3 regions of the Cytobacillus sp. FSL W8-0315 genome follow, and region 2 is predicted to be linked to each of the others. Evidence: a T-box and tRNA genes for the amino acid it is inferred to sense, from the RefSeq annotation. Region 2 holds a T-box; the other regions hold tRNA genes.

Region 1 (3,252 bases), on a different contig from region 2:
CGATTCTGCAAGCATCTCCATGGCCAAGTGGCTTTCACGGTAGCTGATGCCTCCAATAACCGGAGTTCCAACACCAGGGGCATCATGCGGATCCAGCCCATCTAAATCCAGAGACAGATGAACACCATCTGTATTTCTTTCTTTTAAATATGTAATAGACTCCTCCATAACCTTTGTCATCCCAAGCCGGTCAATTTCGTGCATGGTGTATACTTTAATGCCTTTTTCCTTAATAAGCTCCCGCTCTCCTTCATCCAAAGATCTTGCCCCAATAATGACAATATTCTCTGGCTTAACCTTTGGAGCATATCCCCCTACATTGGTTAAAAGCGGGTGGCCAATTCCCAGGCTTACCGCAAGAGGCATGCCATGTATGTTCCCTGAAGGTGATGTTTCAGCTGTATTTAAATCCCCGTGGGCATCATACCAGATTACCCCAAGATTTTTGTAGTGCTTCGAAACACCGGCCAATGTTCCAATTGCGATGCTGTGATCCCCGCCCAGTACTAATGGAAAAGAACCACTTTCTATTGCTTTATCAACTTCTTCGCCCAGTTTTTCTGTTTTTTCAGCAATAAGGTCCAAGTTTCTAAGATTTGATTTTGGATCGATTTGAACTTCCGGACGGCCGATGGCAATATCGCCCTGGTCATGGATTTCTTCGAATAAACACTTTAATCGCTCATTCACACCGGCATATCGGATCGCACTTGGCCCCATGTCCACACCGCGTCTCATCTGGCCAAGATCCATTGGCATTCCAATTATCGATAATTTCTGTCTTTTCATAGTAAAGTCCTCCCTTTCCCTTCATACTCATATTTTAACCGCTTTCAAACACATGACTCAACTCGACAAAATCGTGTATATATATGCGGCTGCCGGAAAAAGAAGCTTCTAAAAATACCATAGTAACTTTCTAAGTTTTGCCACTTATTGTTTTGTGAAATAAAATAAAAAATCCCTAAACCATGCTGGTTTAAGGAATGTCGTATTATGTATGATGGTGGAGCCTAGCGGGATCGAACCGCTGACCTCCTGCGTGCAAAGCAGGCGCTCTCCCAGCTGAGCTAAGGCCCCATTTATTTGGAGCGGAAGACGGGATTCGAACCCGCGACCCCCACCTTGGCAAGGTGATGTTCTACCACTGAACTACTTCCGCAAACATATTTATATTCACAAGTAAGACCTTCAGGACTCGATTCCCAAGGTCTGTGTTTTTCTATAAAGTGAGCCATGAAGGACTCGAACCTTCGACCCTCTGATTAAAAGTCAGATGCTCTACCGACTGAGCTAATGGCTCGAAATATAATTCTGATGCCTAAACTTCATTTGCAGATGTGCTTCAAAGCCCTGCGGTCTTTGTCGCAGATTTTAAAAGCTTGCCATTCAGGATGTAACGCTTCGATGCTGCAATCTTTTAAAATCCTCTACCGACTGAGCTAATGGCTCAAAAATGGCTGGGCTAGCAGGATTCGAACCTGCGAGTGACGGAGTCAAAGTCCGGTGCCTTACCGCTTGGCTATAGCCCAATAATTACAAAATAAAAAGGACATTCATAGCTTGTCCAGTTTTTTGTGTTTTTATTAAAAATAAATGGTGGAGGGGGGCAGATTCGAACTGCCGAACCCGAAGGAGCGGATTTACAGTCCGCCGCGTTTAGCCACTTCGCTACCCCTCCATCTATAAAAAAAAGATGGTGCCGGCGAGAGGACTTGAACCCCCAACCTACTGATTACAAGTCAGTTGCTCTACCAATTGAGCTACACCGGCAAATATGGTGGAGGATGACGGGATCGAACCGCCGACCCTCTGCTTGTAAGGCAGATGCTCTCCCAGCTGAGCTAATCCTCCATTATGGTGACCCCTACGGGATTCGAACCCGTGTTACCGCCGTGAAAGGGCGGTGTCTTAACCGCTTGACCAAGGGGCCTAGTACTCTAGTTGTCTACATTAAAAGAGCTTCCAACCGGGCTCGAACCGGTGACCTCTTCCTTACCATGGAAGTGCTCTACCTGCTGAGCTATGGAAGCAACAGCTCATAATTCCCAAAAGGGCTTTATGGAAATGGCTCCGCAGGCAGGATTCGAACCTGCGACCGTTCGGTTAACAGCCGAATGCTCTACCACTGAGCTACTGCGGAAAAGTGGTATTTGTAAACAGCCCGGCAGCGTCCTACTCTCACAAGGGGACAGCCCCTAACTACCATCGGCGCTGAGAAGCTTAACTTCCGTGTTCGGTATGGGAACGGGTGTGACCTTCTCGCCATCGCCACCAGACTATTTTCAAAAGACAAGTATGATTATACTTTCTTTTAATGTTTTTTTCAAGAGGAAATTTCATTTTTTCGTTCCCTCAAAACTAGATAATGTATGAAGAAGCATTTGCCGAGTATTCACCAATGACTTGTCTAGCTTCGGCTCCTAACCTCTCGGCCGTTTCGATCCGTCCCTCCAAATCCCAAAACCAGGATTTGAATGGCCGGCTCTCCAACGTCTCTCAAAGTTGAACAGTCGCCTCCGCTTTTCGTTTTGGTTAAGTCCTCGATCGATTAGTATCAGTCAGCTCCACATGTCGCCACGCTTCCACCTCTGACCTATCAACCTGATCATCTTTCAGGGATCTTACTAGCTTGACGCTATGGGAAATCTCATCTCGAGGGGGGCTTCATGCTTAGATGCTTTCAGCACTTATCCCTTCCGCACATAGCTACCCAGCGATGCCTTTGGCAAGACAACTGGTACACCAGCGGTGCGTCCATCCCGGTCCTCTCGTACTAAGGACAGCTCCTCTCAAATTTCCTGCGCCCACGACGGATAGGGACCGAACTGTCTCACGACGTTCTGAACCCAGCTCGCGTACCGCTTTAATGGGCGAACAGCCCAACCCTTGGGACCGACTACAGCCCCAGGATGCGATGAGCCGACATCGAGGTGCCAAACCTCCCCGTCGATGTGGACTCTTGGGGGAGATAAGCCTGTTATCCCCGGGGTAGCTTTTATCCGTTGAGCGATGGCCCTTCCATGCGGAACCACCGGATCACTAAGCCCGACTTTCGTCCCTGCTCGACTTGTAGGTCTCGCAGTCAAGCTCCCTTGTGCCTTTACACTCTGCGAATGATTTCCAACCATTCTGAGGGAACCTTTGGGCGCCTCCGTTACTTTTTAGGAGGCGACCGCCCCAGTCAAACTGCCCACCTGACACTGTCTCCCGCCCCGATAAGGGGCGCGGGTTAGAATTTCAATACAGCCA
Region 2 (3,252 bases):
TCAAGTGCTCTCTGACATTTTTCCTCCGAACGGGAAGCTGCGTAAACGGTTGCTCCCGCTGCTTTTGCAAATTGCATTAAGAAGGTTGCAACTCCTCCTCCAATCCCTGGAATGAACACCTTCATGCCTGACTGAAGCTTTCCTCTTGTGAACAATGCTCTGTAGGCGGTTAGTGCAGACAGGGATAGGACGCCCGCTTCCTCCCAGGTTAAATACGCCGGCTTGGGTGCTGTGTTTTCAGCAGGAATGGTGATATATTCGGCGAATGTGCCATGAAACGGCAAGCCGACGATTTCAAAGCCTGCTGGCGGTGCATCGCTCTTTTCCTTCCATCCCAGTCCGGGATTGATGATGACCTCATCACCTGGCTTCACGTGTGTAACGCCTTCTCCGACTGAGTCTATGACTCCCGCTCCGTCTGAACCGATGACAAGCGCAGGATCTTCTGGCTTGTGGCGGTTCAGGACAAATAAATCACGATGATTCAAGCCTGCCGTTTTTAATTTCACCCTCACCTCGCCGTTACCCGGATCGGACTTTTCCAGTTCACCATAAGATAATCCCGCGCGGCCTGCTACTCCTTCATGAATGATCGCTTTCATTTCCTTCACCTGCTTTTCTTTAAAAATTTCGTCTATTCTATCATATCTTGAAAGTGCCAGGAGGAAAAAGCGATATGCCTACTTTGCACTGCTAAGCCTTAGTTTCACAAATTTTCTTTTGCCTGCCTGCAGAACTAATCCGTCTGTGATTTTCACGAGCATCTGAACATCGCCGACTTTCTGTCCGTTTAAACGGATGCCGCCGCCCGCAATCATTTTTCTGGCTTCCGTTTTGGAGGAAAGCAGGCCGAGGCCGGCAAGCAGGTCTGTAATGAGGACTTCACCTTCACCCTTCCATTCGGCTTCCGGGATCTCATCCGGCATGGCTCCCTTTTGGAAAATAGTTTTGAAATGCAGTTCGGCTTTATCGGCTTCACCTGTGCCATGGTACATGCGGACGATTGTTTTACCTAAAAGCATTTTGGCGTCACGCGGATGAAGTGTGCCGTTTTCGAGCCCCTCTGCGATTTGCTGTTTTTCTTTTACTGGCAGATCTGTTGCGAGATTGAAGTATTTTGGAATCAGCTCATCCGGGATGGACATGGTTTTGCCGTACATATTATTGGGATCTTCATCGACACCAATGTAATTGTTTTTTGATTTGGACATTTTCTCTTTGCCATCCAGGCCTTCAAGGAGCGGCATCAGGATGACCACCTGCTTTTCTTTTTGGAAATGCTCCTGCAGATGGCGTCCCATCAGGACATTGAAGTGCTGATCATTCCCGCCAAGCTCGATATCGCTTTCGAGTACAACCGAGTCATATCCCTGCATCAGCGGGTAGAAAAATTCATGAAGAGAGATCGGTTTGCCTGTGGACAGGCGCTCTGAAAAGTCATTGCGTTCCAGCAGGCGGGCAACTGTTATGCTGGCAGACAGGCGGATGACGTCTTCAAGCTGGAGATCCGAAAGCCATGCTGAGTTGTAGTGAAGATCGACCTTATTCATGTCCAGCACTTTGCTGAATTGCTCGAAGTATGTTTTGGCATTACGTTTCACCTCTTCATCGGTGAGCTGGTTTCGGGCTGCGGATTTGCCTGTCGGGTCGCCAATTTTTCCGGTAAAATCGCCAATAATCAGCTGGATGATATGGCCATTGTCCTGGAACTGCTTTAGTTTATTCAGCACAACCGTATGGCCGATATGGACATCCGGTGCAGAAGGATCAAGCCCCAGCTTAATTTTTAAAGGCTGGTTTTGAAAAATGGACTTGGCTATTTTATTCTTTAGCTCTGCTTCAGGCAGAATATCCTGGACACCATTGCGGTATACCTCCAGCTGCCTCTCTGTTTCGTGTTTTTGCTGGGCTGTTAATTTTCCAAAAAAATCCCCCATGTCCCCCATCCTTTCTATTATCGGAATACAAAAAACCACGCCCCTAAAGAAAGGGACGTGGCTAACGCGGTACCACCCTTTTTGAAGATTGCTCTTCCACTCAGCGGATTAACGGCCCGTGCCGTTCCCTGCTACTCCTGTTCACAGAGAAAGTTCAAGAAGGTAATTCACTGTTATCTTTGTGCTGATTTTCACCAGGCATCAGCTCTCTAAAACAGGGAGATAAGCAGCTACTTGTTTCTGTCATTACGTTTAAATTTGAAATTTTTATTATTTTAGCGGAATGGAGGACATTGTTCAAGTGTTTTTTCTCAAGCAATATTAGATGAAGGTTTTTCAACCGTAATACTATATAAAAACCAGGAACATGCAATGCCCCTGGTCCATGGTTATTTCGTTAAGATAATCGGTCCTTCTTTTGTGATGACAACGGTGTGTTCACATTGAGCGACATGGCTTTTGTTAGGTGTAACGAACGTCCAGCCGTCGCTCATTTCCCTTACTTCTTCATCACCGCTTGAGATAAAAGGCTCAAAGGCAACAACCATGCCTTCTCTTAACAGCTGTTTATCCCATGGATCAAAATAGTTCAGGATATGGTCCGGCTTTTCATGAAGGGAGCGGCCGACACCGTGTCCAGTCAGATTCATGATAACGTTGAATCCATTGTTTTTGGCAACCTTGTGAACTGTCTTTCCGACAAGGCTCAGCTTGCCGCCCGGCTTTAATTTTTTCAGTCCTTCATCGAATGCCTCCTGAGCCGCATCACATAATTTTTGCAGTTTCTCGTCTTCACCAACGACAAATGATAGGCCTGTGTCTGCGAAGTAGCCATCTTTTGATCCTGAAACATCAATATTTACAAGATCGCCCTCTTTAATCACCCGGCTTCCAGGAATGCCATGGGCCACTTCTTCATTCACGCTTATGCATGTGAAGCCTGGAAAATCGTATTCTCCTTTAGGGCCTGAAATCGCTCCGTGCTTTTCAAAAAGCTCTCCGGCTAAGTCATCAAGCTCCTTGGTTGTTACACCTGGCTTAGTTTTTTCAATCATCTCATCGCGGATCTCCGCGACAATTCTGCCGATTTCCTTCAGTTTTGCTAATTCTTCTTCATTTTTTACAATCATAAGAATCCTGCCTTTTCAATAGTTGTTATTTCTCTATTATAATCTAAATGTGGCGTGCTTAATAAGATTTCGCCTTTTCTGTTGCTAAAAACCTAATAATCAACAGGAAAGTGATAAGGCCTGTTAAGGAAAACAGCAATGCTTCGAGCAGATGTCCTCCATCATTATTAGATTCTGCACGACTT
Region 3 (3,252 bases), 230 kb from region 2:
AACAACCAATATTGTGCATGAATGGTGTTCTGATATTATTTCAAAGAAAAAAATCCGGAAAATCCTATCAAACAACTTTAATCATATCATTCATGGCAAGACTTCTTACTTTGAATAAAACACAATTATGTTGAGTAGTTTATTTTTAACAGTATGGCATGTCCCCTTCGGCTATCCTCACACGATTCATGAATAAGCAAACATCATTAGATTCTTTTAGATCACACTATCGATACTGAAGGGCTCTATTCAGAATTATTAGTTCCATTCACTGAGGTTATCGAACCTTAATGGCTTTATTCTGCTGCATTAGTTCCGCTCACTTGACATCATGAAACTGAACGGCACTATTCACTTGCATTAGTTCCATTCACGTGACATCTTTGAAACTGAACGGCACTATTCTCTTGCATTAGTACCATTCACATGACATCTTTGAAACTGAACGGCACTATTCTGCTTCATTAGTTCCGTTCACATAAAGTCATCGAATCTTTCTGGCTCTATTTTGGTGCATAAGTTCCGTTCACATAACATCTTCGAAATTTAGAGATTCTTTTTCGCCTCTTCAGTTATTAGTTCCGCTCAATTCACAACATTAGGACACATCGTTTTTTTTCCTCCTGCTAAGTCAATAATTATGTCCTTTTGAATTACTTCCGAACAGTTCAGAACCCCATTTCGAAACCACCCTCTGAATCGTTCGGAACCCTGCATTGAAACAACTTGCATCACAATCAGCAGAAGGGCTGCATTGATATTTGCTTTCCGCTTTAAAATTTGCACAGATTTTAATTAACAACAAAAAAGGTTTCCCTATTAGGAAACCTTTTTTTAGATACCGGTGGTCGGGGTCGAACCGACACTCCAGAAGGAACACGATTTTGAGTCGTGCGCGTCTGCCAATTCCGCCACACCGGCATATTAAAATGTAGTAAATCTTGTGGTGCCGAGGACCGGAATCGAACCGGTACGGTAGTCACCTACCGCAGGATTTTAAGTCCTGTGCGTCTGCCAGTTCCGCCACCCCGGCGTATATCAGCGAATCAAGATTTAGATTATGGAGGCGGCAACCGGATTCGAACCGGTGGTAAAGGTTTTGCAGACCTCTGCCTTACCACTTGGCTATGCCGCCATAAATTGAAGTTTATTCTGGAGCGGAAGACGGGATTCGAACCCGCGACCCCCACCTTGGCAAGGTGATGTTCTACCACTGAACTACTTCCGCAAAATGGCTGGGCTAGCAGGATTCGAACCTGCGAGTGACGGAGTCAAAGTCCGGTGCCTTACCGCTTGGCTATAGCCCATTGATCGTTCATATTACATTTATATGAGAGTTATACTCGTACTGTTACTTTAAAATTATGGGGCGACTGATGGGAATCGAACCCACGAGTGTCGGAGCCACAATCCGATGCGTTAACCACTTCGCCACAGCCGCCATTATAAAATTGGCAGGGGTAGTAGGAATCGAACCCACATCAAAGGTTTTGGAGACCTTCGTTTTACCATTAAACTATACCCCTATATAAATGGTGGAGGGGGGCAGATTCGAACTGCCGAACCCGAAGGAGCGGATTTACAGTCCGCCGCGTTTAGCCACTTCGCTACCCCTCCATATTAACATAAAAAAATGGTGCCGGCGAGAGGACTTGAACCCCCAACCTACTGATTACAAGTCAGTTGCTCTACCAATTGAGCTACACCGGCAAATCAATTCAGTAAAGGTGGCTCAGGACGGAATCGAACCGCCGACACAAGGATTTTCAGTCCTTTGCTCTACCGACTGAGCTACTGAGCCAAATATTATTAATATTGTAAAAATGGCGGTCCGGACGGGACTCGAACCCGCGACCTCCTGCGTGACAGGCAGGCATTCTAACCAACTGAACTACCGGACCAAATTGCGGGGGCAGGATTTGAACCTGCGACCTTCGGGTTATGAGCCCGACGAGCTACCGGACTGCTCCACCCCGCGACAATAATATGGTGGAGGATGACGGGATCGAACCGCCGACCCTCTGCTTGTAAGGCAGATGCTCTCCCAGCTGAGCTAATCCTCCATTATGGTGACCCCTACGGGATTCGAACCCGTGTTACCGCCGTGAAAGGGCGGTGTCTTAACCGCTTGACCAAGGGGCCAATATAGAATTAATAATGGCGGAGAGCAAGGGATTTGAACCCTTGATACGCGGTTAGCGTATACACGATTTCCAATCGTGCTCCTTCGGCCACTCGGACAGCTCTCCATTTGGCTCCGCAGGTAGGATTCGAACCTACGACCGTTCGGTTAACAGCCGAATGCTCTACCACTGAGCTACTGCGGAATAGTGATATTTGTAAAACAGCCCGGCAGCGTCCTACTCTCACAAGGGGACAGCCCCTAACTACCATTGGCGCTGAGAAGCTTAACTTCCGTGTTCGGTATGGGAACGGGTGTGACCTTCTCGCTATCGCCACCAGACTATTTTTCAAAGACAAGTATTATTATACCGTCTTTTTATCATTTTTCAAGAGGAAATTTACTATTTTTCGTTCCCTCAAAACTAGATAATGTATGAAGAAGAATTTGCCGAGTATTCACCAATAACTTGTCTAGCTTCGGCTCCTAACTTCTCTCGAAGTTGAACAGTCGCCTCCGCTTTTCGTTTTGGTTAAGTCCTCGATCGATTAGTATCAGTCAGCTCCACATGTCGCCACGCTTCCACCTCTGACCTATCAACCTGATCATCTTTCAGGGATCTTACTAGCTTGACGCTATGGGAAATCTCATCTCGAGGGGGGCTTCATGCTTAGATGCTTTCAGCACTTATCCCTTCCGCACATAGCTACCCAGCGATGCCTTTGGCAAGACAACTGGTACACCAGCGGTGCGTCCATCCCGGTCCTCTCGTACTAAGGACAGCTCCTCTCAAATTTCCTGCGCCCACGACGGATAGGGACCGAACTGTCTCACGACGTTCTGAACCCAGCTCGCGTACCGCTTTAATGGGCGAACAGCCCAACCCTTGGGACCGACTACAGCCCCAGGATGCGATGAGCCGACATCGAGGTGCCAAACCTCCCCGTCGATGTGGACTCTTGGGGGAGATAAGCCTGTTATCCCCGGGGTAGCTTTTATCCGTTGAGCGATGGCCCTTCCATGCGGAACCACCGGATCACTAAGCCCGACTTTCGTCCCTGCTCGACTTGTAGGTCTCGCAGTCAAGCTCCCTTGTGCCTTTACACTCTGCGAATGATTTCCAACCATTC

What was found. The T-box of region 2 lies ahead of tyrS (tyrosine--tRNA ligase). A T-box ahead of a tRNA ligase gene usually reads a tRNA of that ligase, here a tRNA-Tyr.
Region 1: it has a tRNA-Tyr gene. The T-box ahead of tyrS (tyrosine--tRNA ligase) is inferred to sense a tRNA for this amino acid. The anticodon was not compared.
Region 3: it has a tRNA-Tyr gene. The T-box ahead of tyrS (tyrosine--tRNA ligase) is inferred to sense a tRNA for this amino acid. The anticodon was not compared.

Annotation. Positions count from the first base shown of each region.
Region 1 covers NZ_JBBOOC010000001.1:545,138-548,389, forward strand. The annotation lists gene rocF (arginase) at 1-789, opposite strand, end outside; tRNA gene MKY20_RS02960 (tRNA-Ala) at 1,005-1,080, opposite strand; tRNA gene MKY20_RS02965 (tRNA-Gly) at 1,088-1,162, opposite strand; tRNA gene MKY20_RS02970 (tRNA-Lys) at 1,231-1,303, opposite strand; tRNA gene MKY20_RS02975 (tRNA-Gln) at 1,458-1,532, opposite strand; tRNA gene MKY20_RS02980 (tRNA-Tyr) at 1,598-1,681, opposite strand; tRNA gene MKY20_RS02985 (tRNA-Thr) at 1,698-1,773, opposite strand; tRNA gene MKY20_RS02990 (tRNA-Val) at 1,779-1,854, opposite strand; tRNA gene MKY20_RS02995 (tRNA-Glu) at 1,859-1,933, opposite strand; tRNA gene MKY20_RS03000 (tRNA-Thr) at 1,961-2,033, opposite strand; tRNA gene MKY20_RS03005 (tRNA-Asn) at 2,069-2,143, opposite strand; rRNA gene rrf (5S ribosomal RNA) at 2,163-2,279, opposite strand; rRNA gene MKY20_RS03015 (23S ribosomal RNA) at 2,532-3,252, opposite strand, start outside.
Region 2 covers NZ_JBBOOC010000003.1:80,005-83,256, reverse strand. The annotation lists gene MKY20_RS26200 (zinc-binding dehydrogenase) at 1-602, opposite strand, end outside; gene tyrS (tyrosine--tRNA ligase) at 681-1,937, opposite strand; T-box leader at 1,986-2,193, opposite strand; gene map (type I methionyl aminopeptidase) at 2,327-3,067, opposite strand; gene MKY20_RS26185 (hypothetical protein) at 3,126-3,252, opposite strand, start outside.
Region 3 covers NZ_JBBOOC010000003.1:312,974-316,225, reverse strand. The annotation lists gene MKY20_RS27425 (nuclease-related domain-containing protein) at 1-118, shown strand, start outside; tRNA gene MKY20_RS27420 (tRNA-Leu) at 840-921, opposite strand; tRNA gene MKY20_RS27415 (tRNA-Leu) at 945-1,033, opposite strand; tRNA gene MKY20_RS27410 (tRNA-Cys) at 1,062-1,135, opposite strand; tRNA gene MKY20_RS27405 (tRNA-Gly) at 1,154-1,228, opposite strand; tRNA gene MKY20_RS27400 (tRNA-Gln) at 1,233-1,307, opposite strand; tRNA gene MKY20_RS27395 (tRNA-His) at 1,366-1,441, opposite strand; tRNA gene MKY20_RS27390 (tRNA-Trp) at 1,453-1,526, opposite strand; tRNA gene MKY20_RS27385 (tRNA-Tyr) at 1,534-1,617, opposite strand; tRNA gene MKY20_RS27380 (tRNA-Thr) at 1,635-1,710, opposite strand; tRNA gene MKY20_RS27375 (tRNA-Phe) at 1,729-1,801, opposite strand; tRNA gene MKY20_RS27370 (tRNA-Asp) at 1,825-1,901, opposite strand; tRNA gene MKY20_RS27365 (tRNA-Met) at 1,905-1,978, opposite strand; tRNA gene MKY20_RS27360 (tRNA-Val) at 1,988-2,063, opposite strand; tRNA gene MKY20_RS27355 (tRNA-Glu) at 2,068-2,142, opposite strand; tRNA gene MKY20_RS27350 (tRNA-Ser) at 2,159-2,249, opposite strand; tRNA gene MKY20_RS27345 (tRNA-Asn) at 2,253-2,327, opposite strand; rRNA gene rrf (5S ribosomal RNA) at 2,348-2,464, opposite strand; rRNA gene MKY20_RS27335 (23S ribosomal RNA) at 2,651-3,252, opposite strand, start outside.